DNA from 4 places in the Lysinibacillus sp. FSL M8-0355 genome. Region 2 is predicted to be linked to each of the others. Evidence: riboswitches for the same ligand, from Rfam matches in the RefSeq annotation. Region 2 holds a riboswitch; each other region holds the start of a gene.
The links. A riboswitch is a leader RNA that binds a small molecule or an ion and turns the genes downstream of it on or off. The one in region 2 is predicted to bind cobalamin.
Positions count from the first base shown of each region.

Region 1: linked by a shared signal. The riboswitch ahead of metE (5-methyltetrahydropteroyltriglutamate--homocysteine S-methyltransferase) and the one ahead of MKY46_RS13960 (energy-coupling factor ABC transporter permease) in region 2 are both predicted to bind cobalamin.
Region 3: linked by a shared signal. The riboswitch ahead of MKY46_RS10960 (hypothetical protein) and the one ahead of MKY46_RS13960 (energy-coupling factor ABC transporter permease) in region 2 are both predicted to bind cobalamin.
Region 4: linked by a shared signal. The riboswitch ahead of MKY46_RS21575 (hypothetical protein) and the one ahead of MKY46_RS13960 (energy-coupling factor ABC transporter permease) in region 2 are both predicted to bind cobalamin.

Region 1 covers NZ_JBBPAI010000001.1:2,418,044-2,425,549, forward strand. Annotated here, with positions in the region: gene pdxR (MocR-like pyridoxine biosynthesis transcription factor PdxR) at 1-1,062, shown strand, start outside; partial or broken gene MKY46_RS23810 (DUF2935 domain-containing protein) at 1,123-1,212, shown strand; gene MKY46_RS11880 (hypothetical protein) at 1,296-1,661, opposite strand; gene MKY46_RS11885 (DUF3888 domain-containing protein) at 1,891-2,628, opposite strand; gene MKY46_RS11890 (Lsa family ABC-F type ribosomal protection protein) at 2,791-4,272, opposite strand; cobalamin riboswitch at 4,828-5,006, shown strand; gene metE (5-methyltetrahydropteroyltriglutamate--homocysteine S-methyltransferase) at 5,186-7,483, shown strand.
Region 2 covers NZ_JBBPAI010000001.1:2,865,866-2,873,371, reverse strand. Annotated here, with positions in the region: gene MKY46_RS13975 (energy-coupling factor ABC transporter ATP-binding protein) at 1-320, opposite strand, end outside; gene cbiQ (cobalt ECF transporter T component CbiQ) at 317-1,090, opposite strand; gene MKY46_RS13965 (energy-coupling factor ABC transporter substrate-binding protein) at 1,097-1,369, opposite strand; gene MKY46_RS13960 (energy-coupling factor ABC transporter permease) at 1,373-2,119, opposite strand; cobalamin riboswitch at 2,263-2,447, opposite strand; cobalamin riboswitch at 2,705-2,886, shown strand; gene MKY46_RS13955 ((2Fe-2S) ferredoxin domain-containing protein) at 3,034-3,405, shown strand; gene cobJ (precorrin-3B C(17)-methyltransferase) at 3,410-5,077, shown strand; gene MKY46_RS13945 (sirohydrochlorin chelatase) at 5,092-5,973, shown strand; gene cobK (precorrin-6A reductase) at 5,970-6,731, shown strand; gene MKY46_RS13935 (precorrin-8X methylmutase) at 6,744-7,403, shown strand; gene MKY46_RS13930 (cobalt-precorrin-5B (C(1))-methyltransferase) at 7,403-7,506, shown strand, end outside.
Region 3 covers NZ_JBBPAI010000001.1:2,229,509-2,237,014, reverse strand. Annotated here, with positions in the region: gene MKY46_RS10970 (translation factor GTPase family protein) at 1-188, shown strand, start outside; gene MKY46_RS10965 (hypothetical protein) at 265-864, shown strand; gene MKY46_RS10960 (hypothetical protein) at 902-1,624, opposite strand; cobalamin riboswitch at 1,853-2,036, opposite strand; gene MKY46_RS10955 (GNAT family N-acetyltransferase) at 2,359-2,796, opposite strand; gene MKY46_RS10950 (8-oxo-dGTP diphosphatase) at 3,041-3,514, opposite strand; gene MKY46_RS10945 (PH domain-containing protein) at 3,732-4,112, opposite strand; gene MKY46_RS10940 (methyl-accepting chemotaxis protein) at 4,715-5,959, opposite strand; gene aspA (aspartate ammonia-lyase) at 6,134-7,506, opposite strand, start outside.
Region 4 covers NZ_JBBPAI010000001.1:4,420,779-4,428,284, reverse strand. Annotated here, with positions in the region: gene MKY46_RS21600 (ABC1 kinase family protein) at 1-754, shown strand, start outside; gene MKY46_RS21595 (C40 family peptidase) at 1,600-2,733, shown strand; gene ytvI (sporulation integral membrane protein YtvI) at 2,928-3,986, opposite strand; gene MKY46_RS21585 (hypothetical protein) at 4,077-4,625, shown strand; gene MKY46_RS21580 (glutathione peroxidase) at 4,710-5,255, shown strand; cobalamin riboswitch at 5,355-5,554, shown strand; gene MKY46_RS21575 (hypothetical protein) at 5,708-6,265, shown strand; gene MKY46_RS21570 (ABC transporter substrate-binding protein) at 6,249-7,199, shown strand; gene MKY46_RS21565 (tyrosine-protein phosphatase) at 7,342-7,506, shown strand, end outside.

The sequences.
Region 1 (7,506 bases), 450 kb from region 2:
AAAGATTTCCCCTATAAAATATGGCGTACATTAACACTGCAAAGCCTGAATGAAGAGCAGGCTCATCTGCTTTTATATGGAGATCCGCAAGGGGAGCTTGAATTAAGGAATTACATTGCAAGCTATCTTTATGAAGCAAGAGGGGTACAATGCCAAGGAGACCAAATTGTCATTGGTGCAGGTTTGCAATTTCTAATGGGCATCGTATGTCATTTAATTGGAAGAAATGAGCTTTTTGCTATGGAAGATCCAGGGTATTATCGCGTTCGTTACTTGTTTAAGGATCATGGTATAAAGGTGAAACCTATCCCTCTCGACGAACATGGCATTCATATCAGCCAGTTAAGAAATAGTAGGGTCAAGGCTGTTTATGTCACCCCTTCCCATCAATTCCCCATCGGAACGGTCATGCCGATTTCAAGAAGACTAGCATTATTAGAATGGGCCAAGGATGAAAATGCTTATATTATTGAGGATGATTATGATGGGGAGTTTCGATATGCAGGTAAACCTATACCTGCTCTACAAGGATTAGATTCGAATGACCGCGTCATCTATATGGGCACTTTTTCAAAATCATTGATTCCTTCCATCAAGCTAAGCTATATGGTTTTACCAAGGGAATTAACCCTTTTATTTAATAACAACAACTACTATGTTCAAACTGTATCGAGACTTCATCAGCATACCTTACAGTTATTTATGGAAAGTGGGCATTGGGAGAGACATTTGAATAAAACACGAAATGGCTATAAAAGAAGATATGAGGCTTTACTAAAGTCCATTCATCAAATATTAGGGGATAACGTGAAAATACATGGGGCTAGTAGTGGCTTACATATTCTACTCGAACCAAATAATAAAATGTCTGAAGAAGAACTAATTGAAACAGCAAAACGGGCAGGTGTAAAAGTATACCCAACCTCTATTTTTTACGCCAATCCTTCCGTCATACGGCACGCAAAAGTTTTGCTTGGATTTGCAAATTTAGAGGTAGAAGAGATTGACAAGGGAATTAAGCTATTAAAACATGCTTGGTTTGATAGCCCCAGCATGTTGTGACTGTCTTTGAAAGCTCTATTTCTATAGATCAGTGGAAGTGGAGAGGGACTTATGCACGTAACAGCAAAAGTTGTGTTAAATCATATTATTGCGGAATCAGCATATTTTATTGGCATTGCACAAACCATCTTATTTCAACAGAAATGCTAAGACTTGGCGAGTTAAAAAATGGAGTTTGGTAGAAGAAACTCTTACCAAATTCCATTTTTCATAACGCTATCTTTGTCACAATATTAACTATTCGGAATTTTCTCTTTATACTTTAAGGAAAGAAGGCTTAAAGAATAATTCTTAAGTGTATCTGTGTTAATAAAATCATTTAGAATACCTTCAATGGAACTACAATGCTGATTAATTAAATTGATTTCTTCTATATAATTTGAATCAATCGAAGCTTCTCTTAACGTTTTAAACACTACTTTCTGTTCATTAAACAAATAGACCAATTCAAACCTAGCATTCAGTATCAAAATAGTAATCTCTGGAAAAACAATTCGATCTTTTAAAACTTCAAGAATGCAATCGACAGACTTTACGCCTTCTATCGCATGCAAAGATGAAAAAACACCATGTAATAATTCTTCAAAATCAACCTTCATTTAAATCCTCCATCAATCATAAATCCTTTCTGATCATAACACTTTCTCAGAAAAATTTTAATGCTTAATATTTTCCTTCAATAATGTGGAATGGACTCATGCAAACGATAAAGATAATAAAGATTTAGCATTAAGGAGTTCCCACAAATGGGATGATAGAAAAAATGTTAATTATAAAATTATTTAACAAAAGAAGAAGAATCGGAAAAATTAAATTTCCCATTCTTCTTTATATATACCAGGGTAATTGATGCTGCATTTTCTTACCTGGCTTACTTGCTTTATTTATTACGGTCCATGTGCCGTCTTTCTTTTGCAGCTGATAGCTTACATTGGTCCCATCTGCCCTTTTAAAGAGCATATAGCCTGTATTGTCTTTGATAAAGGTGACAGGGTCAACTACATTTTTATAGGGTATCTTTCGCTCAGGAAATAAAATATTGTTTGCTATTTCATCTGCAATCGTAGCAAGAGGCTTCATTTCATTATTTATTTCAGCCTTGTATTGCAATTGATTGTATCGATAGGAAATGAACGAGGCTAAATTCAAATTAAAGCTCTGCTGTATGTCTGAAAGTGTTGTGCGATAGAATGCATCTATTGCTTTTTCTACATTATCTGCCTCATGTTTATAGTGAAGGGTGTTCACATCAGTTGGACTGATTTCAAACGTAATGATTTCCTTGCTATATGGTGGGGAATGGGCATGTTCAAAAGTAGTAACTTGAACGTTAACCCTAAAGCTAAACTGACTTTCCCTAATAACGTTCAAAATGTTCGCATCATACAAGCCATACTGCTTAGGATAGCCGTAGTAATGGTCAATTTCCTTTTCTATAAATGGATTAAGGATTGTTATCAATGTATCAGTGATGAGTTTCTCATCAGCTTGTTCGCTTTGTGCATAAATCTTACTGGGCATAATCAAAATAGTGACTATAGTCATTAAAGTAGCGATTTTTTTCATGGGATTGCTAGCCTTTCTATAAAATATTCCTTTATAGTGTGCGTCGATCACAGAAAATTATTAAACGTTTTATAGTTAAAGATAAAAATAATAAAGGTGTCACTTGGTTTCATTAAAAAGAAGAATCCATTTTGAAAATGGACTCTTCTCTATATGATTCCTTTATGACAAAGATATTGTTTTCGTTGCCACGGTTTGTTGAAAGGCTTGGTCATGCTCCACAAAAATCATTGTAGGATTAAAACTTTGAATAAGCTCTTCAATCTGCATGCGCGAATAAATATCAATAAAATTTAAGGGTTCATCCCAAATATAGAGATGTGCTTTTTCACACAAACTTTTGGCAATCAACAGCTTTTTCTTTTGCCCACCTGAATAATGTGAGATGTCTTTATCAAATTGAATCCGCTCAAAGTCCATCTTCCGCAGAATAGATTTAAATAACGTCTCATCTATAGCATGCTCTTCAATAAAATCCGATAACGATCCCTTCAAATGAGCAGTATCCTGTTGAACATAGGAGATAATAAGGCCAGCAGCTAAATGTATAGAGCCTGTATGCTGTATAGGCTTGCCAAGAAGCAGCTGTAGGATACTACTTTTTCCGCTTCCATTTTTGCCATCGAGAACAATACGATCACCTTGCGTCACTTTGAAGCTAATAGGCTGATTCACAAAGTTGTCATCATACTGAATTGATACATCCGTTACAACAACCATGTCTTTTGATGGAAATGCTAATGGTTGTACTTTTAAAGATTCCGTTTTTTCAACATTTTTTAGCAGTTTTGATTTTTCATCAATCGCTTTTTGCTGCCTAGATTCCAAGTTCTTTGCTCGCTTCATCATCTTGGCTGCTTTATGTCCAACAAAGCCTTTATCCAGCTTAGAACCCGAATTCGTAGTTCCATTTTTGGAAGCCTCCACTTGATTAGACCAACCTACCGAACGCTTGGAAGACTGCGTTAAACGGTCAATATCTTTTTGCAGACGTTGATTAGTTGCTTCTTCATGTTCCTGCTGTCGATCAAAATTTAACTTCCAAGTTGAGTAGTTACCACTTTGAACATCAATATTGGCTCTATTGATCGATAAAATATGATCAACACAGCCATCTAAAAAGGCTCTGTCATGCGAAATTAAAATAAATCCTTTTTTCTTGCGTAGATAATTAGAGACCGTCTTTCGTGCATCCGTATCGAGATGATTGGTTGGCTCATCAATTAATAGAAACTGTCCCTCTGTTAAAAAGAGCGCTGCAAGCAACACCTTTGTTTGCTCTCCATTAGATAATGTTTGAAAAGGGCGATACATGACCTCAGCATCGACATCTAGATAGGCTATTTCACGAATATATTCCCAATCTTCTGCCAGAGGGCAAATTTCTTCAAAAATTTCGTACGTATATTTATTTGGGTCTGAAACAGGATAGGGGAAATAAGTAAATTCTACTGAAGAAATGATGTTCCCACTATACTCATAATTCCCTAATAGCAAATTAAAAAATGTTGTCTTCCCACGACCATTCCTACCGATAAATCCAATTTTCCAATCTGTATTAATCTGAAAGTTGACACCCTCAAAAATATAATCAAAGCTGCTTGGGTAAGAAAACGTTAAGTCTTGTACTTGTATCATTGACATGATAATTCCTCCTTTGTATAGCAAATCATTTTTCTTTTATACAAAGTCGGTACATCCATCTATGCTAAATTTCTCCGTATAAGTTGATGGATGCTAACGACTTATACGGAGCATCACATGCGTCACAATAGGTTCAGAATCGCTCATTTTTTTCTCTCCTTTATTAGGTAGATGAAAGATACAGAATAAACTATGAGAGCAAGAAAAAATCCCCCCAATTGGATATTGGAAGGATTAGTCTCTCACTGAATAAACTTTATTTGCCAATGACATCATGACAAATAAACGCAAACTGATTGTTAAAAATGGATAGACTAATCCTATATTTTGTCGTTTGAAGTGATTCATTTCAAATAAAAATATAGATTAGTTCATCATTGTCCATTCATCAGTCCTCTCATAATTGTATTTTTATAGTAACAAATTTTTTTATGGAATACAATGTAGCCTTATCTTCTTAAACCAATCCCTACAATAATTATAGAAATAATTTAGATAATCGTATAAAAATTATTTCTACTATTCTGAAAGATATGTTATAGTAGGAGCATAATTGAATAATGTGTAAGAATTGGTGCCAAATGAAAGTTTGGCTTAAAAGGGAAGTCGGTGCAAATCCGACGCTGTCCCGCAACTGTTATTCGGAGCAAATCACAAAGGCCACTGGGAAACCGGGAAGGCTGTGAGGCGTGTTGATGAGAAGCCAGGAGACCTGCCAATTTCTAGTACACACCAAATACCTACGTGGAAATAGGTGGTGAAAAGTGACCAAATCGGCACTGTGCGATAACAAATGATTTATGCGAAAGTAGATACTTTTTTCGTATTGTTTTAGCATTAAAAATTTCAACTAGCAGCCATTCTCCTCCTTGGAAAATGGCTTTTTATTTTTTTCTGAAAAGGAGATATAAAAATGACCTATACAAGCACACTCATTGGTTACCCGTATATCGGGGAAGATCGCGAATGGAAAAAAGCATTAGAAGCATTTTGGCGCAACGAGCTTTCTGAAGAGGATTTTGAGGATAGTTTAAAAAAAATCCGTTTAGCTAGAATTGACAAGCAGCTACAGCTTGGCATCGACATGGTGACAGTTGGCGATTTTACGTATTACGATAGAATGTTAGATACAGCATTAATGTTTGGTCTCATCCCAAAACGCTTTAACTGGCAGGGAGGGAAAGTAGATTTATCTACCTACTACAGCGTAGCAAGAGGGAATAAAACAGCTGTAGCTAGTGAGATGACAAAATGGTTTAATACAAACTATCACTATATTGTTCCTGAATACGAGGGACAGGCCTTGAAACTAACAGAAAATAAAGTGTTGGCCGATTTCTTAGAGGCGAAAGAAACGTACGGTATTATTGCAAAGCCAACATTGATTGGTCCCTATACATTCTGCAAGTTAACAAAAGGCTATAGCAAATTCACACAGGTTGAATACTTATTAGCTCTAATACCGCTCTATACACAAGTATTAAAAGAATTAGTAGATGCAGGTGCAAATTGGATTCAACTAGAAGAGCCATCACTTGTCACAACCCTTGATCCAGCAGACATCAAGCTTGTGCAAGAGATTTACGACCAGTTAGCCGTCGCCGTTCCAGAAGCGAAAATCATGCTGCAAACTTATTTTGAAGCATTATGCGGCTATGAAACATTGATTACATTGCCTGTAGAAGGATTTGGCCTAGACTTTGTTCATGGCTATAAAGGAAATATGGCGTCACTTCGTCAATATGGTTTCCCTCAGGACAAAGTATTGGCAGTCGGGGTTGTTAATGGACGTGATATTTGGCGTTCCAACTTAGCGGAGGTCAATGCTACAATTCAGGCAATTGAGCATTTAAGTAATGCGGCAGAGCTATGGATTCAACCGTCCAGCAGTCTACAACATGTACCAATCACAACTGCTCTTGAAAATGAGATTGACCCTGTTCTGAAGCATGCTTTAGCCTTCGCAGATGAAAAGATTGTAGAAATCACGGAGCTAACTAAATGTAGACGAGATACAGAGGGTATCTTACAGCATAATTTTTCTGAAAGTATGAAGGCAATTGAGGCTCTAAAAAACCATCCAATCCGTCAAAACAAGTTGATCCATCAAGCAGTTCAAACTGTGACAACGCAAGATTTTGAACGACATAGTGAATTTGCTCAGCGTCAAAAGATGCAGCAGCAAGCGTTAGCGTTACCGCTATTCCCAACAACAACAATCGGAAGCTTCCCACAATCTGATGAGGTGAAAAGGAATCGTAATGCTTGGCGTAAAAAACAATTATCGAATGAAGCCTACGAGGCATTTATAGAGCAGGAAACAAAACGCTGGATTACGATACAAGAGGAACTAGATATCGATGTACTCGTTCACGGTGAATTTGAGCGTACAGACATGGTCGAATACTTTGGTGAAAAGCTAACTGGCTTTGCCTTTACAAAAAAAGCATGGGTCGTTTCCTATGGCTCACGCTGTGTCAAGCCACCGATCATTTATGGAGATGTTGCGTGGTCTTCAGCGATAACTGTAAAAGAGTCAGCCTATGCTCAAAGCTTAACAAAGCGCTTTGTAAAAGGTATGCTGACAGGACCAGTGACGATATTAAATTGGTCCTTTGTACGAGACGATCTGTCACGTAAAGATGTCGCTTATCAAATTGCATTAGCACTTCGCAAAGAGGTTGAGGCACTCGAAAACGCAGGTATTTCAATTATTCAAGTGGATGAGCCAGCTCTAAGAGAAGGTTTACCGCTACGAAAAGAAGAATGGGGAGCTTACTTAGAATGGGCTGTTAATTCCTTTAAGCTGGCTACAGCTAGTGTCAAAGATGAAACACAAATCCATACACATATGTGCTACTGCGAATTTAACGATTTCATCGAACCGATTAGTGCACTTGATGCAGACGTGATTTCCATTGAAACATCAAGAAGTCACGGGGAGCTCATTACATCACTGCAAGGGCAACCTTATCAAAAGGGCATTGGCTTAGGCGTTTATGATATTCATAGTCCTCGTGTGCCAAGCAATGAAGAAATGCTAACTATTATGAGAGATAGTTTACAGGTGTTAGATCCCCATCAATTTTGGGTGAACCCAGATTGTGGTTTAAAAACAAGAAAAGAAACTGAAACTGTTGCAGCTTTGGCTAATATGGTTGCTGCAACGAAAACATTACGCCAGGAAGTACAACAATCTATCTCGAGATAACGACATCATTTTATAAATCTACT
Region 2 (7,506 bases):
CCAAATGCGATATCTTGCTTGACAGTACCTGAAAAAAGTTGATGATCCGCATCTTGAAAAACAATGCCAACTTGCTGGCGAAGTGCCTTTAAAGCTTTTCGACTATATTGAAGCTCGTTGCCATCAAAAACAATCGTCCCAGCTGACGGTTGTAAAATACCATTAAGATGCTGAAACAATGTTGATTTTCCAGCGCCATTATGACCAAGGATGGCAATTTTTTTTCCTTTTGGAATGTGTAAAGTAATGTCTGACAATGCCTTCGTACCATCTGCATAGGCATAGGACAAGCGGTTTAGTTCAAAATAGAATGCTGTCATGAGAAGTACCCTCCATATACAATGAGGAATAGGAATAGTGTCGCTATGCCTAGCCAATTTTTCTTGCTATAGGAGCCCATCTCTTGCCAGTAGACGGCTTCGCCACCCCGTGACTGCATGGCATTATTAAGCTCACGACTACGCTGAAACATTTCAGCAAATAGCGCCACAATAAGCATGGATACGGAGCGTAGCCATTGCATTGGAGAATGGTAGCCAAGACGCGCTTGCTGGGCAAGATGTATTCTGTACATGCTTTCTAAAAATATAAAAATAAAACGATAGGTTAGTTCAATAAGCTCAACCAATAAAGAGGGCAGTCGCCATTGTCGGAGCACATAGCAAATCCCTTGTACGGATGTGGTCAAAATTAAAAAGTATAAACAACTACTACTGCCAAGGACAATAAAGAACAATTGTTGGGCGGACAGGGCACTTGCTTTTCCGATGAAAATTGTCCAATTCATCCACGTAAAAGACCACAGATGGGCAGGTAATACATGAGTTGCTGGTGTGATTGACAGCAAGATGGATACAAGACTTGTTAGTAAGAAAAATCCAGGTAGCAATAATAACTTAACATAGTAGGTAAGCGGAATTTTTGCACCTAAAATGATAAAAGCACTCATTACAAAAAATGTAATGAGTGAAAGTCGTTCATCTCTCATGATGAGCGTTACGAGAAGTAGACCAATTGAAAATATCATTTTTTCTAGCGGATGAACGGACGCTAGCTTATTCAGATACGCATACTTATCAATGAGTAACATAACGGGTTAACCTTCTTTATGCTTGCCGCGCATATAGCCGATGAAGTAGCCAATAAAACCAGCTCCAATAGCTGCCTGTAGCACGAATAATAAGCTTTCAATTTCACCACTTGGTGGCTCCCATAAGCTTTCAAACCACGGTTCATATTCTGCATTGATTTCGCCAATGGCTGCTTCTGCCTCTCCATCAGCACCACCAAATTCTGCACCTTTTTGTATAAACAATGGGATGATAGCTAACAGCACAACAATCGCTAATAGTAATAAATTTCGTTTCATCTACTAATGTGCCTCCTTTGTTGAGAAAACACGCAACATTTTTAATTCGCTGACATTGTACTTTTTCAAGAAATTCATCACAATGACCGTTAAAATTCCTTCACTCACCGCTAACGGAATTTGAGTTAAGGCAAAAATACCTGCGAACTTTGTAAACGATGCCATAAAGCCGCCAACCTCTGAAGGGAAGGCTAATGCTAACTGTACAGAAGTCACAACATATGTACCTAAGTCACCAAGCATCGCAGCAAAAAAAACAGCTAGTGAAAATGACAACCCTATTTTTTGAGCCCCTTTAAAGACAAAGTAAGCAATAAATGGGCCTACAATCGCCATAGAGAAGGCGTTCGCTCCTAAAGTGGTAATCCCACCATGTGCTAATAATAAAGATTGGAATAATAAAACAATCGTTCCGATGACACTCATAGCGAGAGGTCCGAATAAAACCGTTCCAAGTCCAACACCAGTTGGGTGGGAGCAACTACCTGTAACCGAAGGGATTTTTAACGCCGACAGCACAAAAGCAAAGGCTCCTGAAAGACCTAAAAGCATTTTGGTTTCAGGGTTTTCTTCAATTGTTTTGCGAATGGAGCGCAATCCTAGAATAATAAATGGGATAGAGATGACCCACCAAAAAATAGCCCATTCGATTGGTAAAAAACCTTCCATGATATGCATGGCAAAGGCACGTTTTGGCACGAGTAAAAAGGCCAATAAAAAATAACTAAGTTTCCACCATGAAAATTTCAAAAGCTTTCCTCCTTACTAATAGATTTTTAGAATGTAGCGTGCGTAAATAAAAAAGCACTTCTCCGTTGTTGGAAAAGTGCATAGCTAAAAAAGCAAATAACATTCTCATCTGCTAAGCCGCACACCTATCCTCGTAGGCTGAAACGATCACATATTTTTCGGCAGGTCTCCTGGCTCTAGTTCAACACTTTATAGGTCTTCCCATCCGTTGGACAGTGACATGTTCTATAAAGCTCCCTAATACAGTGGCGGGACCGCGCCGGACTCAAACCGGCTTCCCTTTTAAGCAAAATGATAAGTATTTTACACCGAAAAAACATTAAGTTGTGAGATTTCACGACAAAGTGTAACATGATTTTCCATAAATATGCTATACTTTTTTAAAAAATATTTTCAATTGAAGGTCAATAGAGAAGATTCTGATAACTACTGAATTGTCATAAATAAGGAGATATTATAATTTTTATACCCGGTCTACACACAAAATTGATAAAATTGTCATAAATTTTTATAGAAATATTGAAATTTTAAAATAATGAGATATGATAGAGACAGTTTTCTATTCTATAAAGAAGATAATAAATTTCATATAAAACGTCGATAAGTGCTCGAATAACTCGAGATAATAGGGAAATTGGTGAAAATCCAATACAGCCCCCGCTACTGTAATAGCTGATGAAATCGCAAAGCCACTGGTGCAAACTTGGGAAGGTGCGATAGTAAAATGAAGCTTAAGTCAGGAAACCTGCTTATTTGATTGTGCATGCAAACTTTTCGGAGGGAGAAGTTGAAGCAAGAGCGAGTACCTGTATTTTATTTTATTCGTTTTTATTTGGCTTCTACAAAACCTTTACTCTTCGTAATTAGAGTAAAGGTTTTTCTTTTTCCAGAAAGCAAATGAGGGGAGACAGAAGATGACAACATGGAATTTAGAGGGGATGAAAACACATCTCTTTATTTGTAATGGTAGTAGCTGCATGAACAAAGGTGGGGAGGAAATTACCCTAGCTATTCGAGAAGAAATACAACAGCAAGCACTTGATCAAGAGATACATACAACAAGAACGCGCTGTAATGGACGATGCAAGGATGCTTGTGTGGTCATCGCCTATCCGCAAGGGAATTGGTATCGTGTACCATCAACAGAGCATGCTAGAACACTTGTACAAGATTTACATCATGAATCCTTATACAAAGAACATGTCTTTACACTTCGTGAAGGTACATTACAGCGTACAGCACAAACGACAGCCATTAAAGGGATCGAAAAGGTGAAAGAGGGGTAACAACATGGCGCAAAAAGGAAAAATTTTCGTAGTGGGCTTTGGACCTGGAGACTTTAAGCATATTACGACACGGGCGGTAGAGGCATTACAACAAAGTGATATGATCATAGGCTACAAAACCTACGTAGAGTTGATTCAGGATTTAGTCAGTGCGAAGTCGATTGTCAGTACTGGAATGACCGAAGAGGTGTCCCGTGCGCAGGAAGCGGTTCGCCAAGCAGAGGCTGGAAGCATTGTCTCAGTCATTTCAAGTGGTGATGCGGGTGTCTATGGTATGGCGGGATTAGTGTATGAGGTATTGATTGAGCTAGGCTGGACAGAAGCAACGGGGATTGAGGTAGAAATTGTCCCTGGTATTTCTGCCATCAATTCATGTGCTAGCTTACTTGGTGCCCCGATTATGCATGATGCCTGTACGATTAGTTTAAGTGACCATCTAACACCATGGAATTTAATTGCCAAGCGCGTCGAGGCAGCCGCTATGGCGGATTTTGTAATCGCTTTATACAACCCAAAAAGCGGTCGCCGAACAAGACAAATTGTCGAAGCACAGCGCATTCTCTTAGAATATCGTTCGCCTGACACACCAGTAGGACTTGTGAAAAGTGCTTACCGCGATCGTCAAGAAGTGACGATGACAACATTAGCCGAAATGCTGGAGCATGACATTGGAATGCTGACGACAGTCATTATTGGTAATTCGTCGACATTTTTCTATGACAATAAAATGATTACACCACGTGGCTATCAACGTAAATATACATTGGGTGAAGAAAAACAACCCTTACGTCCACATCAACGTTTACGTGAAGAAAATGAACCTTGGGCAATGAACCAAGAGACAGGGACTGCACGACAAGACTTTACAGCAGATCCTAATGCAGGGCGTTTTAATAAACCCAGTGTAGCCGCTACGCCAAAGCCAAAAAAAACAGCACTTGAAATGGCTACAGCGGCACTCGCAATGGTGAAAGGAACAAGTGCAGTCAAAGTAACGCCGAAACTTGTACAGCAAAAAATAGAATCCATTTTTGAATTAGCTGTAAGCCCAGGAGTGGTGAATAAGTTTTTCACACCTCAGCAAATGATGACGTTAGCAGAGGTCGTTGGGGAAGAGGGGACGATGGAATATACACCAGACCATCAAATCCATTTGAAAATCCCAACGACTGCCCCTGAACGTATCACGGAGAAATTACAGGAAGTAGGCTTTTTATTAGCGCCGATTGGTGATGTGCTATCCTTGAAGGCTTGTGATTTTTGCTATGGTGAAAAGGCCGATTCGATTCCCTATGCAGAAGAAATACAACAAAAATTAGGTGGAATGTCTTTGCCGAAAACATTAAATATCGGTTTTAACGGCTGTGGTATGGCCTGTTACAGGGCTGTATTTGATGATATTGGTATTGTCTATCGCAAAAGTAAATTTGATGTCTTTATTGGGGCGAAGCCAGTTGGTCGTACGGCCCATGCAGCACAGCCTGTTGTAGAAGGGTTGGAGCCTGAACAACTGATTCCACTAATTACAGATATTATTGAAGAATATAAAGCAAATGCTCACCCAAATGAACGTTTATTTAAATATTTTAAACGTGTGAAAAAGATATTGCATTTTACGTATCAAGATATGTCTTCCAAAATAAAAGTAGAGCCAGCTCCGTGCGGCGACTAGTGAGGAGAAAAGAGATGAAAGCTATTTTATTTGTCGGCCATGGGAGCCGTTTAGCAGCAGGAAATGATGAGGTACGTACATTTATTGAACAAATGACACCGCGTATTGATGCACAATTTTTAGTGGAAACATGTTTCCTAGAATTTGCTTCACCGAACATCGAAGAAGGCATTACGAATTGTGTGAAGAAAGGGGCTACAGAGGTTCATGTAATTCCGATTATTTTACTTCATGCAGGCCATTCAAAGCTGCATATTCCAGCAGAGATCGAGCATGCGCGTGAGCATTATCCGAACATTACATTTACCTATGGTCAAACCATTGGCATTCATGATGAAATATTTGCGATTTTACAAGATCGTCTAGCGGAAATTGGTTTTCATTCAGAACAAGAGCAACAAGATACAGCCATTTTATTGATTGCACGAGGTGGCAGTGATCCATCTGCAAATGGTGATTTTTACAAAATTACACGACTTTTATGGGAAAAATTACCTGTTAAATATGTGGAAAGTGCATTTATGGGCGTAACAGATCCACGTGTTGAAGAAGGTATTGAACGCTGTGTTAAATTAGGTGCGAAAAAAATCATCATGCTCCCATACTTTTTATTCACAGGTATTTTAATGGAACGTATGAATGATATGTGTGTGAAGTTTAATGAACAATATCCAGATTGTACTGTTCAAATTGCCAATTATTTTGGCTACCATGAACGTTTACAAAATGTTTTATTAGAGCGTATTGAACAAGCGATAAATGGTACATCTACAGGCATGCAAGATTTAGAAAATTATCGTGCCTATGCGGCAGTTCATGGACATGCCCATCATCACCATCATCATGATCACGATCATGGACACGACCACCACCATGAAGAGGAGCCAGTAAAATGATTTTCATGTTAGCAGGGACGAGTGATGCAAGGGATCTAGCCCTTGCCCTGCAAAGCGCAGGACATGCGGTAACAGCTACCGTCGTGACTGATTCGGCAGCCTCTAGTCTTGCTGACGTTGGCCTACCACATTTAATAGGTCGACTGACAGCTGAGGAAATGGCAGCCATCATAACAGAGCAAGGCTATCAAATGGTGGTTGATGCCTCTCATCCATTTGCTGAGGAAGCTTCTAAAAATGCAATGGCAGCGGCCGAACAGGCACAAGTTCCTTATATTCGCTATGAGCGTGCCCATGAACACTATGCGCATCCTCTCATTACGATAGTGAAGGATTATGAGGAGGCTGCCCAATTAGCGGCAAAAAAGCGAGGTGTCATCATGCTGACAACAGGCAGCAAAACACTTGCTACTTTTACAAAGGTTTTACAAGGCTTAGAAAATACGAGAGTAATTGCTCGCATGCTTCCACGACTGGACAATATGGAAAAATGTGAGGCACTTGGTGTGGCACAACGAGATATTGTAGCTATTCAAGGTCCGTTTTCAAAGGAATTAAATGAAGCATTGTTTCGTCAATATGGAGTAACTTTGATGATCACCAAAGAAAGCGGTAAAGTTGGCTCAGTTGATGAGAAGCTTGAGGCAGCTCTTGCCTGTCATATTGAAACGATTCTTATTGCAAGACCAACCATTCAATATGGCCAACAATATTCAACATTTGAAGAAATATTACAGGCTGTACAACATACACTTTAGGAGGCATTATCCATGGATTTTAAAACAGATTTCAAACCATTAACGGTAGACCCAGATAAAATTTACGATTATAGTTTCTCGATTATTGCAGAGGAAATGGGCGATCATGATTTTTCGGAGGACGAGTGGAAGATTGTGCGCCGTATTATCCATGCTTCGGCGGATTTTGAGCTAGGTCGCAGTGTCATCATTACACCTGGTGCAATTGAAGCGGGGATTGAGTCCATCCTTGCCGGACGACATGTCATTGCAGATGTTCAAATGATTGAAAGTGGCTCTGGTAAAAAACGCTTCCAAAAGCATGGTGGCGATTTACATTGTTATATAGCGGATGAAGATGTCGCAGTAGAAGCGAAAAAACAAAATACAACTCGTGCCATCATTTCCATGCAAAAGGCTACAAAATTACATGAAGGTGGGATTTATGCAATTGGTAATGCGCCAACTGCCTTACTAGAATTGATTCGTTTAATTAAAGAAGGCTTAGCAAAACCAGATTTAATTATCGGTATGCCTGTCGGTTTCGTGTCAGCAGCCGAGTCAAAAGAAGAATTGCTGAAACTCGAAGGGATTCCGTACATTACCAATGTTGGTCGTAAAGGCGGTAGTACAGTGACGGTTGCCGCGTTAAATGCCATTTCACTATTAGCGGATGAACAGGCGAAAAAATAATGGAGCGGAAGCCAAAAAAGGATCCCAAGGACATGCGTCACGGTTATACAACGGGAGCCTGTGCAACTGCGGTAACAAAGGCTGCATTGCTCGCTCTGATTAC
Region 3 (7,506 bases), 640 kb from region 2:
GTAAGGGCGCACTCACACTCCAATTTGATGGCTATGATGTGTGTCATAATGCCGAGGAAATTATTTCGCACATTGGCTACGATAAAAATGCCGACCCAGAATACAGCTCCTCCAGCATCTTTTGTGCGAAGGGCAAAGGATATTCTGTTCCTTGGCACGAGGCACAAGCAGCCATGCATTGTCTGTAAGTAGGTAATCCTGCTCGCGCGAAGCCGTTTGCTTGCGCGGGTGTTTACTTGCTTCGAGCGAGAATATTTACCCTGTTTGCGCGAGTATTCCTTGCTGGAGCGAGAGTATTTCATCTGCTTCCGCGAGTATTCGCTGCTCGAACGAGAGTATTTCATCTCCTTTCGCGAGTATTCCCTGCTCGAACAAGAGTATTTCATCTCCTTCCGCGAGTATTCCCTGCTCGAACGAGAGTATTTCATCTGCTTCCGCGAGTATTCCCTGCTCGAACGAGAGTATTTCATCTGCTTCCGCGAGTATTCGCTGCTCGAACGAGAGTATTTCATCTGTTTCCGCAAGTATTCCCCGCTCGAGCGAGAGTATTTCATCTGCTTCCGCGAGTATTCGCTGCTCGAACGAGAGTATTTCATCTCCTTCCGCGAGTATTCGCTGCTCGAACGAGAGTATTTCATCTCCTTCCGCGAGTATTCGCTGCTCGAACGAGAGTATTTCATCTCCTTCCGCGAGTATTCCCCGCTCGAACGAGAGTATTTCATCTCCTTCCGCGAGTATTCGCTGCTTGAGCGAGAGTATTTCATCTCCTTCCGCGAGTATTCCTTGCTCGAACGAGAGTATTTCATCTGCTTCCGCGAGTATTCGCTGCTCGAACGAGAGTATTTACCCCCTCCCTTCAAATAAATAAAAACAAGCCCTCCGTTTGATGGAGGGCTTGAGTTTATAATGCGCCTACTGCTTTCTTTGTAGAACTGTGCACAAGGTATGCAGGCTCGACAATCACGTAGTCATGCGTGTTTGTGAAATCAACTAGCACTTTACCAGGATAACTTTTTAAAATTTGCAGTTGATCAATTAATTGCAGCAATAGCTCGTGACCGTTGCCGCGTGGATGCCAGTTGAAATGGTAATCATTTAATGCCTGAACCGCTTCAATAAATTGGGCGTATTCCTGCTGCACAAAGGCTATTAACTTATCATGTTGAGGCGCTAAATCATGGATATATGTTTCATAAAAACGCATCACAATCGAGCATAATACATCATTGACACGCGCTGCACTTAAAACAGGCTTTGGCTTCAGTGACAGACGGTCAAGGTTGGGCTTGGCACGTGTGGAATCAATGCGTGTAATTAAATGGTATGGCTCCCCGTTAACCTCATAGACAATCGGGTTAGTCGGCATATACATCATAAAGCTATTGGTCTTCGTTTTCAGTTGATCGGTTACCGCTGCCTTCGCGAAAAGATGCCCGTCCACATCCCCATTTTGTATCCAAATAATTTCTTTATTATATAAAATTTGCTCAAAGAAGCGATCATTGCGGATCAGCTTCGTTGCTAATAATTGGTCAATCAATGATTCGACCGCCATTCTTGTTTTCGCTTTCTTGGCAACTTCTGTGCGTGGCTGCTTACAAATGGTCATATCTAAAGAAGTCATACATGCATCCCCTTTACGTACATAATGTCAAAACAAAAAGGATTTCCTACCATTTTTGAGGAAATCCTTCGCTTATCTTCGTTCATCACCCAATGCCAAACAAACCCTAAGTATGTGTAAATGAGCCCGATTGCGAACCCCTTCATTTACTTTGGGCGTTTGACGTACCGTGACGAACAGAGCATTCTGTTTTGTCAACATGCCACCTCCTATTCCTCGTAGGTTACTGGTGTGTACTCGTAACAGGCAGGTATCCTGACTCATGGTCATTGCCACTTTTCTCCTTCCCATCATTTGACAGTGGTTGCTGAAAAGTCGCTCACATTTACAGTTGCGGGACAGTGTCGGATTCGCACCGACTTCCCTTTTAAGTAAATTGCACGCAATTTACACCTATTACTACACGCTATTCAGTTGGTAAGGAAATTTGCGAAAATTCTCTATTCCTTAGCTAATCATTGTAAAGTATTGTATGTCCAAAGTCAATTTATGCTAAAAAATACTAATTATTTCAAAATAATTCCATGTAAAATGGATGCATAGAATACTAGGTTTTCCTCATGTCACACTGAGCATCACTTTAATTGCTTTCTGTAAAGTGATAATAAAGTTATTTCTAATCAAAAAATACAAAAATTATATTATTAAGAAGGCTCTTTAAAGTTGTTTAAATCTTGTTCAACTAGCCCCGTTAGTTCAACAACTTCTTGAAATCAATTCTTGTGTAGGTTTTATTATAGGTAAGAGATAGGTTCGTAACCGTGTTTGCTAATTAACTTTATCATGTTGGGATTTTCTATCGGGTCAACACTCACAAATATTTCAGAACGTCCTAAACTCTTTGCAATATTTTCTCTATACCTCATTAAGTCTGAACCTATACCATTACCACGATAATCCTCTTTTACATATAGGTCACTTAATTTAGGAAGCAAAGTACCTTTTAATTTAAGAACTCCAAAACCTAATATAAGTGCGTCTTGTTCAGCAATTACCAAATATAATTCCTTTTTTGCAAATTGCTTTAAATAATTCGTGAATAGATCTTTATTATTTCTACTATCACATAAACCCGATAAGTCGTTTTCATTCGCTAATCTGATTATGTAGTTCATGGTTACTGCCGCTTCCCTATTCTTTAATAAATCACTATTATAAAATTTCTTCTTCAACAATATGCACCGTTCGTTAAATAAACAAAAGGACGGTCAAGCACCTTTTATTTTAGAATTTTCTCTAGCTATTCTTAATCCCTCTCTACCATTTAGATATTGAAAGTTAAACTATTTAACAAAGTGGGTAAATTTAAGCCCCATTATTTATTCTTCACATATATATGTATTGAACTGACCTCGATGTTATTGAAAAGCGACTGCTCTATTGAACGATTGCCCCCTGTCAGTCCAATAACAAGTTTTAGGTGTGACGTATAGTAACTTTCCCTTCTTTATTTTCTTCGTGGTTCCATTCAACTTGAATCTCAAATGTTCCATCTTGAAAAAATAAAGGAAATCTTCTCCGTATCGATGGCTGCATAGGAAGTTTATATGCGTTCTCTATATCTACCCAAACCGCTTTCCCCTCTGGAGCATCTTTCAAGAGTTCACCCTCGAAATCCTTTGTTATGTAATTAAATATCATATATCTATCTTTTGCGACTGGATTAACATATTCATAAAGCCCTTTATAAATAAGGTTTCTAACTTCTAACCCCGTTTCTTCTTTTACTTCTCTGATAGCACTTTCTACAATACTTTCAGGAAATTCAACTTTACCACCCGGTGGAATAAAACCTTTGAAATGGTCGTGCTGTCTATCCAGAAGTAAAACCTTCTCTTCACTTTGAATCATACACACCGTCCATATTTTATAATTAATAGAATTACTCATAATTCACTCCATCTTTTTTAAATAAATATTACCATATATGTGTCCTTCTTAGTTAAACAACTTCATTATCTCTTAACACCTTCTCTACATTATGTGCCTGTTTCGTAATCGGAACTGGAATCCCTTACACCCTTCACAAGGTATTTCCTCATCTTTATCATCCTTTCTTTGCACAACAAAAAAGCCTCGCATAAATGCGGGCTTTTAGTACCATACATTACGTCCCCAAAACATACTGCGCTAAAACACTTTGCACTTTGTAAATATTCGTCGCCTTGTTGAAGTTTTTTTGAATCGGTAACGAACTGCCTGACACCCATATTTTGAGCTCTGCATCTAAATCAAATGTCCCGGCTGTTTCTACTGAAAAATGAACGATATTTTTATAGGGGATGGAATGATATTCGGTTTTCTTGCCAGTCACCCCTTGCTTATCGATAAGGATTAATCGTTTATTCGTAAAAATAAACGTGTCTCTTATAATTTTATAGGCATTTTTGATTGTTTCGTTTGGAATCAATAAATCACGGACCTCCTCCTGTAATTTTTCTAAATTCACCTCGCTCGCATTGCCGATTAATCCATCAAATAAGCCCATCTCCTGGCCCCTTTCATTGTCATTTATTTAATGTATTACAAAGAAGATAGCGCTACGACAGGAAATAATGGTTTTATTGAGTCTATAAAGGCGAAGCATTGCACGTAATCATAGGCTCTCTACTAGCATTTGTTTAGGCTGTGATGAAGAGAGGAAGCTGATTAAGGTTAGCATCTCTTTTGGTAAGGTAAATAGCGATTTTTTTAAAGAGGATGGGAATGAAGAATCACTCAAATTATTCCAAGAAGCGATGGCAACAGCTGCCAAAATGAAGGTGTTGTCAATATGGTGTAAATAGAGGATACGGCTAGAAACAAATATGGCTATCACCTTTGGTAAGGTGAAAAAGGACAAATCAGTAGCTGAATGTAGGTTAAGGTTACGCATACAATCTACGTGATCTCTAAGGATTTCACTAAGAAATTAATTACGTTGGTCCGCCAATAAAAAACACTTCCCATTCTAATGACAGGAAGTGCATTTCAAATTACTTATCTATCGCCTGAAACCACCTTTGTGCATAGCTATCTGTGGAGGCAAAATCATCTTGTTCTTAGATAACTATTCAGGGCTAAAAAACCTTGAAAATATGTTTTTCTTGCTTAAACCTGAAATTGATTTGTTAGCTTTTGTAAATTATCAGCTTGTACGCTTAAATCCTGTGTCACATGATTGACAGCTTGCATTGAGGCTGTTTGCTCATCCATTGAATGTAAAACAGCCTCTGTATAATGCGATAGCTTACCCATACCATTAGCAATCGTTGTCACAGAGGAAGCTACTTCATTGGCACTGCTAGAAAGCTGTTCAGCTGTTGTTGAAATATCCTCAAGCTGGCTCGTCATTTGACTAACATGCTGTGAAATCGTGCCAAAGGATTTTGTTGCTTCATCAATGACATAGACACCCTGCTGAACATTTTTTAAATCCTCCTCCACTGAGGATGCTACCTGTTTCGTGTCAGTTTCAATGCCCACTACTAAGTCCACGATTTGTGCAGCAGAATGCTTGGATTGCTCTGCTAATTGACGCACTTCCTCTGCCACAACTGCAAAGCCTTTCCCATGTTCTCCAGCTCGAGCTGCTTCAATGGCGGCATTCAATGCCAATAAATTCGTTTGGTCCGTAATAGCTGTAATCATCTCAGTCATCGATTTAATATCTGTCATTTTATTGGATAATTGCTGCATGAGTCCGCTCGTTTTTTCGGTTGAAGAAGAAATAAATTTCATTTGTTCCTTCGCCACATGTAAAATATTCGCTCCATTTCCTGCAATCTCATTGGCATCTTTTGCATGATCAAACACATCCTGAGTGGCTTCCGTAATTCGTCCGATTCCATCGACAGTTTCTTGCATAGCATTAGCACTATCATTGGCAGATTGTGCCGCTTGCTTCAAGCCCTCTGACGTTTTCTCCATTTGTTGATCGACTTCTTCCACAGCTACCGTAATTTCATTCGTACTTGCGGATAATTCTTCGATGCTTGCTGATAAATCTGTAGAGCTGTGCGCAATTTTTTGTGTCATTGTGCGTAATTGTTCCTGCATCTCTAAAAAGGATTGCGCTAGCTGAGAAATCTCACTCTTGTCACGAACCTCGATGACAACTGTATCTAATTGGCCTGCCGTAATACCCTGTGCAGCCTCTGTTAATTGTTTGATAGGCTGTATCACTTTGTAATGAACATATACGGTGTAAGCTAATGTAATGGCTATTCCTACGATGGTTAATACAGTCGAAAGCCATTCTAATGTCGTTACATTGGCTAAATCAATAAAGAGAATAATAATCATTAAGACATTTAAAACTGCAAAGCCAAGTAAACTCTTTTTTCGTAAACTCATTCCAAATTCCCCCAACTAAAATATGTCTTCCATACCATTATTATAGTTGAAAAATCCTAAAAATCATAAGGATACGCTCTCTTTTATAAGAACAAAGACACAAGCCTATTGATGACTGCATAAAAAAAGACTATAGACAGCTCGTAAAGCATGTCTACAGTCTTGATGTTGGAATTATTTTAAATTCATGATACTAGAGCCAGCAATACCTGGGTGTGTCATTTCATATGGATCTAATATTAAGTCTAATTGTTCGTTTGTTAAGACACCTTCTTCAATGCAAAGCTCACGAATAGAACGACCTGTTAGAATTGCTTCACGCGCAAGACGTGCTGCTACTTCATAGCCAATATGTGGGTTGACAGCCGTTAGTACCCCTACACTTTTCTCTACATATTCTTTCATGCGTTCTTCATTTGCTTCGATGTCTTTTAAGCAATTTTCCGTAAACGCACGGAAAACATTATTCATAATGCTAATGGACTGAATTAAGTTAAACACTAAAACAGGCTCCATTACGTTTAATTCTAATTGTCCAGCTTCAGATGCTAGTGAAATCGTATGGTCATTACCAATCACTTGGAAGGCAACTTGGTTCAGTACCTCTGGCATAACTGGGTTGACTTTACCTGGCATAATCGAAGATCCTGGTTGACGAGCTGGTAAAAGGATTTCTCCTAAGCCTGCACGAGGACCTGAAGCCATTAAACGTAAGTCATTAGCGATTTTAGACATATTAATCATACAGATTTTTAAAGCGCCTGATACTTCTGTATAAGCATCTGTATTTTGTGTTGCATCCACTAAATGTGTCGCACCTTTTAATGGTAAACCAGAAATTTCAGCAAGATGCTCATCAACGGATTTAATGTAATCTGGGAAGGCATTTAAACCTGTTCCAACAGCCGTTGCACCCATGTTCACGTCATATAAATTTGGACGTGTTTGACGAATGCGTACGATATCACGGTTAATCACGCGGCAATAAGCTTCAAACTCTTGTCCTAAGCGAATTGGCACGGCATCCTGTAAATGCGTACGACCCATTTTAATGACATGTGCAAATTGCTCTGCTTTTTGATGGAAAACCGATTGCATATAATCCATCGTTACTAATAATTCATCTATTAAATTTAAAACAGCGATATGAATAGCTGTTGGGAACGCATCATTTGTTGATTGGGACATATTAACATGACTGTTTGGGCTTACTGTGTGATAGTCACCTTTTTCTTTCCCTAAGATTTCTAGGGCACGGTTGGCGATGACTTCATTAGCATTCATATTGATGGATGTACCTGCTCCACCTTGGATTGGGTCTACAAGAAATTCTGCATCCCATTTGCCATCAATTACTTCTTGTGCTGCTTCGACAATTGCCTCACCAATTTCTTTTGATAATAGGTGTACTTCCATATTACTTAAAGCCGCTGCTTTCTTCACAATCCCCATCGCCTTAATAAGTGAAGAGTGAATTGTGTAGCCTGTAATTGGGAAGTTTTCCGTTGCACGTAATGTTTGAATTCCGTAATAAGCCTCTGCTGGTA
Region 4 (7,506 bases), 1.6 Mb from region 2:
ACGATTAGGAGCTACACAGCAAGAAGGCTTAAAGCTATTTTTGATGGGCATTCAGCTTAATGATTCAAGCGTGTTATATGATGGCCTAACATTATTAGTGGAAAATGCTGATCATGCAGAACGCGCAAGAATGGAGCAGGCCATCGATCAAATTTTATTAAAAATCTCCTATGTTGATCGCATACCAACTGAAGAATTGATCCATGCGCTCTTTACAGTGGTAAGAGATTTTGGACTTGCATTTTATCCTGCTGTAGGATTGGCTCTCCGGTCCTTGGTGACGCTAGATGGCACATTACGGGTCATTGATCAACGTTTCGATATATTTACAGAGGCAAAGGATTTTTCTGCTACATATATGCGTGCGTCTTTCCTAAAGCCATTTAAAGAACCGATGGCAACAAAAGAGCGACTGCAGGAGGAACTATCCATGCTGATTCCCACTTTGCGAAAAATGCCAAGAAGGGTAGATCAACTCATTCAACGGGTTGAAAGTGGGAAAATCATTTTACATCATGATATATTCTCGGATGAACATAATGCACGTTTTATCACACATCTGTTTTCTCGATTTGTTCTGCTTCTAGTAGGGATAACATTTGGCATTATATCTGTCGCTCTTTTAGCCATCTCACAATTTATTCATGATTCGTATGCGGTATATTTAAACACAGCCGCTTATTTAGGTTTATTTTTATGTGCAATTTTGTTAGTGAGATTATCTATACAAGCACTGAGATCGATGAAGCAGTAGGTAGGGATTGATTCCCTACCTCATGTTGTTGAAAAAGGTGATGTCAACGGCAGAGACGGGTGGGGGGTTCCGCCAGCGCCTTTTCCAGGGGGCGTCTTATGAGCCGCTTTACTCACTGCGTTCGCTCTAATTAACCATGTTCAAAAGTTTCTTTTCCTTATCTTTCATACGAGCCGTAGTGAACAAATTAGCCCATTATTTGTCTTCTTAGAGAAAGGAGAGGCTCTTATTTTCAATGTGGAGAAGTGCTGAGTGACAACACCCCTCCATAAAGAGTAGTGAATACCCTTCACTTTATTGGAAAACCTTTACTAAATTTATGGGTTGGAGTGGAAGGCTACTTGACTCCCGTGGGATAGCGAGTCAGGCGAGCCCCTGCACAGAGCGATAGCGGAGGAAGCGGCTCGGCGCTCGCCCACAGGAAAGCAAGTAGCCTGCAACGGAAATCCATTTTCACTTTTCGCGAAAATTCTATTGGTGGTTTTTTTCAAACATTAGTAGGTAGGGATTGATTCCCTACCTTTTTCATTGAAATATTTGAATAAAATATTACAAAAACATTACAAAGTGATGTGTAGGTCTAATGTTGAATCAGCTAATAGTAGCGATAGGCAGAATAAAGTGGCGTTTTGTAGAATAAAGTAGCTTTCTTGCAAATATTACAGAAATATTTCGAGTTTTACTAATGTATTAAATAGACATGAAATAGTATAAAAGTTATGCCGAAAATGCTAAACTTTAAAAGGCTAAAATAAATATAAGAACATTTGATTAAAATAGAATCGTTCAAGTGATTACATAGAATATCTAGAGCGAAATTGACAGATGAAGGGGAATGAAAATCAGTGGGTAAGCGCAATAAATGGCGTAAGTCGATGGTGCTAGCATTAGCACTAGCTGGCGGCTTATTATTTAATACAATTCAACCAACAGAAGTACATGCCGAAGAAACTTCTCAACAAATGATTGAGAAAAAGGCTGAAATTGATGCACAAGTTAAAAAATTACAAGAAGAATTAACAAAGTTACAACAAGAGATCGACGCAAAGGTGAAAATATTTAAACAGGTACAAGCTGATATTAAAGAAGTGGATGCAAGTATTGTTGAAACACAAAAACGTATCGAGCAACGTTCTAAAATTTTAAGTGAGCGTATGGCTGCATACCAAGCACAAGATAATACTGTAGGCGTTTATTTAAATGTCGTTCTTGAAGCAAAAAGCTTTGCCGATTTAATGGATCGTGTCGTAGCGGTCAAAACATTAATGGATGCTGACCAAGAATTGGTAGATCAACAGGAAGCAGATAAAGCAAGCTTAGAGCAACAAAAAGCTATATTAGATGAAAAACAAAAAGAGCTTCAAAAGCAATTCCAAGAGCTTCAACAAAAGGAAAGCGAAATGGAAGTGAAAAAGGCTGAAAATGAAGCGAAATCACTTGCATTAAAAGCTCAAATTGCAACGAAACAAGAAGAAGAACGTTTAGAGGCAGAGCGTAAAGCAGCTGAAGAAGAAGCAGCCCGTTTACGTGCACTACAAGCAGCAACTCCAGTTGTACAAGCAACTCAAAATAATGATGGCGGCGTGCCACAAAAAATTGTTATGGGCTCAGGAGCTGGTACGGCTTCTTCAGGAGATGCTATTTCAACAGCTAAACAATTCCTAGGACGTCCATATGTCTGGGGTGGTAGTAACCCATCGACAGGCTTTGACTGTTCAGGTCTTGTACAGTGGTCATACAAACAAGCAGGTGTTTCTTTACCACGTACAGCATCACAGCAGTATTTAGCAACTCAACGTATCTCAGCAAGTGAAGCACGTGTTGGAGACTTAGTATTCTTCAGCTATGGTTCTGGTGTAGCTCACGTAGGTATTTACTTAGGGAACAACACAATGATCGATGCTCAAAACAATGGTATCGTAATTGAATCACTTGATTGGTGGAATCAATACTTAGTAGGCTTTGGTCGTATTCAATAAGCCTCTATATTTAATAGACGATTGACATGATGAAAAGGTCATCTTTGTAGAGAAAAAATATACAAAGATGACCTTTTTTATTTTGCTTTAGTGTTCATCTACCTCCTTTGTCGAGGAGAGATGAACACTTATTTTGCATTTCCAGTGGTTTAAGAGGAGCATTAGAGGTAAGCTCGAAGCGTAATGACTTTGCATTAAATTTTAAAATTTAGCTTAATGACACCTGTCTCTTTTAAGGCAATAAAGAAAATGATAACAAATGGGCCAACGAGTAAACCGATGATACCAAATAACTGTAGACCAATGAACATGGCAATTAATGTTGGCAAAGTGGATAAGCCAATGTGGTCGCCCATTAGTTTAGGCTCGACGACACGACGAATAATAAGTAAAATAGCAGCTAAGATGAATAATTTTACAGCGATAGCTGTGTTTCCCATTAATAGATGGTATAGTCCCCATGGGGCTAATATAATAATGGACCCTAGGAAAGGAACGATATCTATTAACCAAATAATAATGGTCATCGTAACTGCATATTTCGGTTGGATTAATAGTAATCCAATAAGTGTGACGCCACCTATGATAAAGCTTACAAATAAGTGTGCCTTCATATAACCGAATGTTGCATCTTTTAAACGATTTAAGATGATTTTTATTTTCTTTGCTGTGTTAGGCTTTAAATATTTATAAGTGATTTCCTTTAATTTGGGCAAATCAAGCATAAATAGGAATAAAGCAATCATATAAACGAGAAGACTGATAAATAGGCTTGGAATCTCTGAAAAGAATGCTGAAACTTTGTTATAATTAAAGAAGCTTAAAAAGGATTCTTCAACTTTCTTTATGAAATCCATAGTGGTTTTTTGAAGCGAAGCACTTACTTCAGGTGGAAAGTCCTCTGTGTATTTAGAAATATTTTCTTGCATATGAAGCCACATATCTGATAGCTTGGAAATATAATAGGGAGCTTGCTTTGACAATATAATTATTTGCGACATAATTTGTGTAATGGATATATAGCAAATAATAGAGATAACAATAACACTCACTATGTATATAAAAGCAACTACAATTTTCCTTGACATTTTCCATCGCCTTTTAAAGAACATAACAATGGGTTCTAAGAAAAATGCACTGACACCAGCAAGTATTATAGGCATGGATACAGGGATTACAAAATAGGCAGCTACAAGTAGAGAAAGAATCACAATCAATCGGAAAATCATTTTCCTAGCATTAAATTTATTCATAAACTCACCTTCTTTGAGAAAAAAATTAAGTTAAGTGTACCATAAATCAAATTTTATTACGTTCTGAAACAATAAAGGTAGGGATAAATTATGGAGAAAGAGATTTTGCAACTTTTTAATAATCTAACAGAGCATGACCGCGATATTGAATCTTACGAGGAACTAATAAAAATTCTGCAGGAACCCGTAGATTGGACATATGCAGTCTGGGAACAGCTTGTACAAGCACTTACATACAAAGATGGTCATGCACGTGCACGTGCTGCACAAATTTTATGCGCCTTAGCCGCAAAAAGTGACCCAGAAGAAAGGGTATTGGAGGATTTTTTAAAGATTTGGGCTGTGACTTATGATGAACGATCCGTTACAGCTCGAAATGCATTACAAGCTATTTGGAAAATTGGGCTAGCAGGTCAAGTACAAAGTGACTTAGTGGTGTCTTATTTAGCAAAGAGATTTCAAACTTGTTTAGATGAGAAGCATCCGACTCACATTCGCCATGATATTATTGTATCTTTTAAAAAGCTATATGACGAGACAAGTGACATAAAGTTATTAGACATTGCCCATCGTTTAATTAATGAAGAGCAGGACGTTAAATCTAAACAGAAGTATAAGTCAGCCATCCGTTCAACGTAACGAGATGGTGTTTTTTGTGCAAATTATTTGGTAAATTATTGAATAGTCAACTATAATAAATGAAAAAATAAAAGGGGTTAAGACATGAGCATTTATAATTATTTAGTACGAAAACCTAATGGTGAAATTTTATCCATGGAAACATATCGTGGAAAAACGATGCTAATTGTCAATACGGCGAATCAATGCCGATTTACATATCAATTTGATGACTTACAAAAAATGTATGATAAATATGGGAAAGATAATTTTGTCGTTCTAGGATTTCCTTGCGATCAATTTGGTCATCAAAATCCTGAAGATGGCGAGGAGACTACGCATCTTTGTAAAGTGAATTATGGCGTTACCTTCCCAATTTTTGAGCTTGTACAAGTAAATGGAGAGACTACCCACCCATTATTCAATTATTTAAAACATGAAGTGGATTTTCGAGAGTTTGGCAAGGCGAGCATGCAGGAAAAAATGCTTGCTGAGGCAATTGTTCAACTTGCCCCTAACTTTTTAGATGGTCGTAATATTCGCTGGAACTTTACAAAGTTTTTAGTAGATGCTAACGGCAAGACCGTTGCACGCTTTGAACCAACAGATTCACAACTTGATATTGAACAGGCAATTGAAACTATACTATAAAACAGTTTTGTTTATCTTATTCTTTAGAAATGGTGACGATCCATTCAAAGCACAGCTATTTTTTCCTATTAATATATGATAAACTGCTTTACAAGTGAATTATTCTTGCAGAATAAAGGTGCTAACAAGCATAATCGGGAATTCGGTGAAAAACCGAAGCTGTTTCCGCAACTGTAAGTACAGCTAGTATAAAGGTTTACCACTGTCTTAACAGAGATGGGAAGGTACTTTATCACACATTCGTTTTTTATGTAATGAACTGTACAAGCCAGGAGACCGACCTTTGTTTGAACGTATAAAAACTTCTCGGAAGCTAGGAGGATATACGGCAAATACATAGGCTATGTCATGTTAATTTGGCCATTATTATGTTATTTTCGTCGTTCCTTTGCGTAAAGGAGCGGCGTTTTTTTATGCAAGAATTTTCATAATGAAAAGTGGGGGGATCGCAAGTGAAAAAAGATGCACGTTATTCTTGTTATCCATTTATGCGTGAAAAAGCTTCGACGGTTGATTTTGAGATTCGAACAGACAGTCTGACTACGCATTTGGGAGTTGCTTTAGCTGCAGTTAAGAAAGAGGATGTACAAGCTGTTGTAGAAGATTTAATAATTATTTTACCTATGGCCTACCATGTCAATGGCTCGGTTCGTGGAAAACTAGCTGTAACAGAAGAGGATCTTGCTTGGTTAAGTGAGCGCTATGATTTTTATGTTCGTCATGTGAAGGAAGAGATACAAAACTTTGTCTTACCTCAAGGTACAGAGGCTGCCGCTGCTCTACATCTTTGCCGTAGTGAAGCAAAAAAATCATATCGTACATTACACAAAGTATCGGATGAACGAGAGGTTCCAGCTATTCTTTTTGATTATTTAGGCCTATTAGCCAATGTGTGCTTCGTTATGGCTGTCTTTATGAATCAACAAGCAGGGATAGCTGAAATACCATTTATTAGTAAATCATATCCGATGAAAAAGAAAAAGGAGAATAATAATGAAGAAATTATTTAATGTTCAATGGCTAACAGTACTCTTCCTTGCAATGATTTTAGCAGGTTGTGGTACTTCGGTAGATACTAAAAATAAAGACGCTTCACAGGATACACAACAAACAGAGCAAACAAACTACAAAGTGACAGATGATCGCGGTGTAGAAATAGAGTTTAAAGAAGTACCAAAAACAGTTGTATCATTGCAACCAAGTAATACAGAAATTTTATTTGCTCTAGGTGTTGGTGATAAAATCGTAGGAGCAACTGAATATGATACTTACCCAGAGGAAGCACAGAAAATTGAACGGGTTTCTGATTCTGTGAATTTTAACAGTGAACGAATCATAGCGTTGAAGCCAGATGTTGTTATAGCTTATACGATTGGTGATAAGGAAGCAATGAAACCACTTGAAGATGCTGGAATCAAAGTGTTTGTTATTCAATCAGCAGCTACATTCGATGATGTTTATGGTGACATCGAACAGATCGCAGCTGTAATGGGTGTTGCAGATAAAGGAAATGAAGTAAACGAAGAGATTAAAGCGAAATTAGCTGACGTTAAAGCAAAGGTGAAGGAAGTAAAAGCACCGAAAAATGTTTATTTAGAAATTAGTCCTAAGCCCGATATTTATACAGCAGGCTCTGGTACTTTCCAGCAAGAAATACTAGATGCAGCCAATGTTAAGAATGTTTTTTCTGACTTGAGCAGCTGGGCACAAGTTTCTGAGGAAGATGTCATAGTGAAAAACCCAGATGTTATTTTAACGACAGTAAACTACACAGAGGATCCAATAGGTGAAATACTTACACGTGATGGATGGAATACAGTGACAGCAGTTCAAAATAAAGCAGTACAGACTCTTGATACAGATATCTCTAATCGACCTGGCCCACGTATTGGGGAAGCCGTAGAACTAGTAGCAAAGGCTGTCTATCCAGAGTTATTTAAATAAGAAACCATTCAAGGCTAGCTGTATACTGACAGCTAGCCATTTTTATGTGGGTTGTTATTTCCTAGTGTGAAAATTGGAATTAATTGAGTTAGTTCTATAAAATAAAAGTAAGAGTGCTCGATAATTTTAGGAGGTGTAGTAATTGGAACAGTTAGAGACAAAGATAATTCCATTTGAGGCAGTTTATAATTTTCGAGATATGGGGGGATATAGGACAAGGGATGGGCGCATTGTCAAGAACGGTTTATTTTACCGCTCAGCGGCTCTTGGGAAAATGACGTTGGCGGATAAAGAGCTATTTGAAACA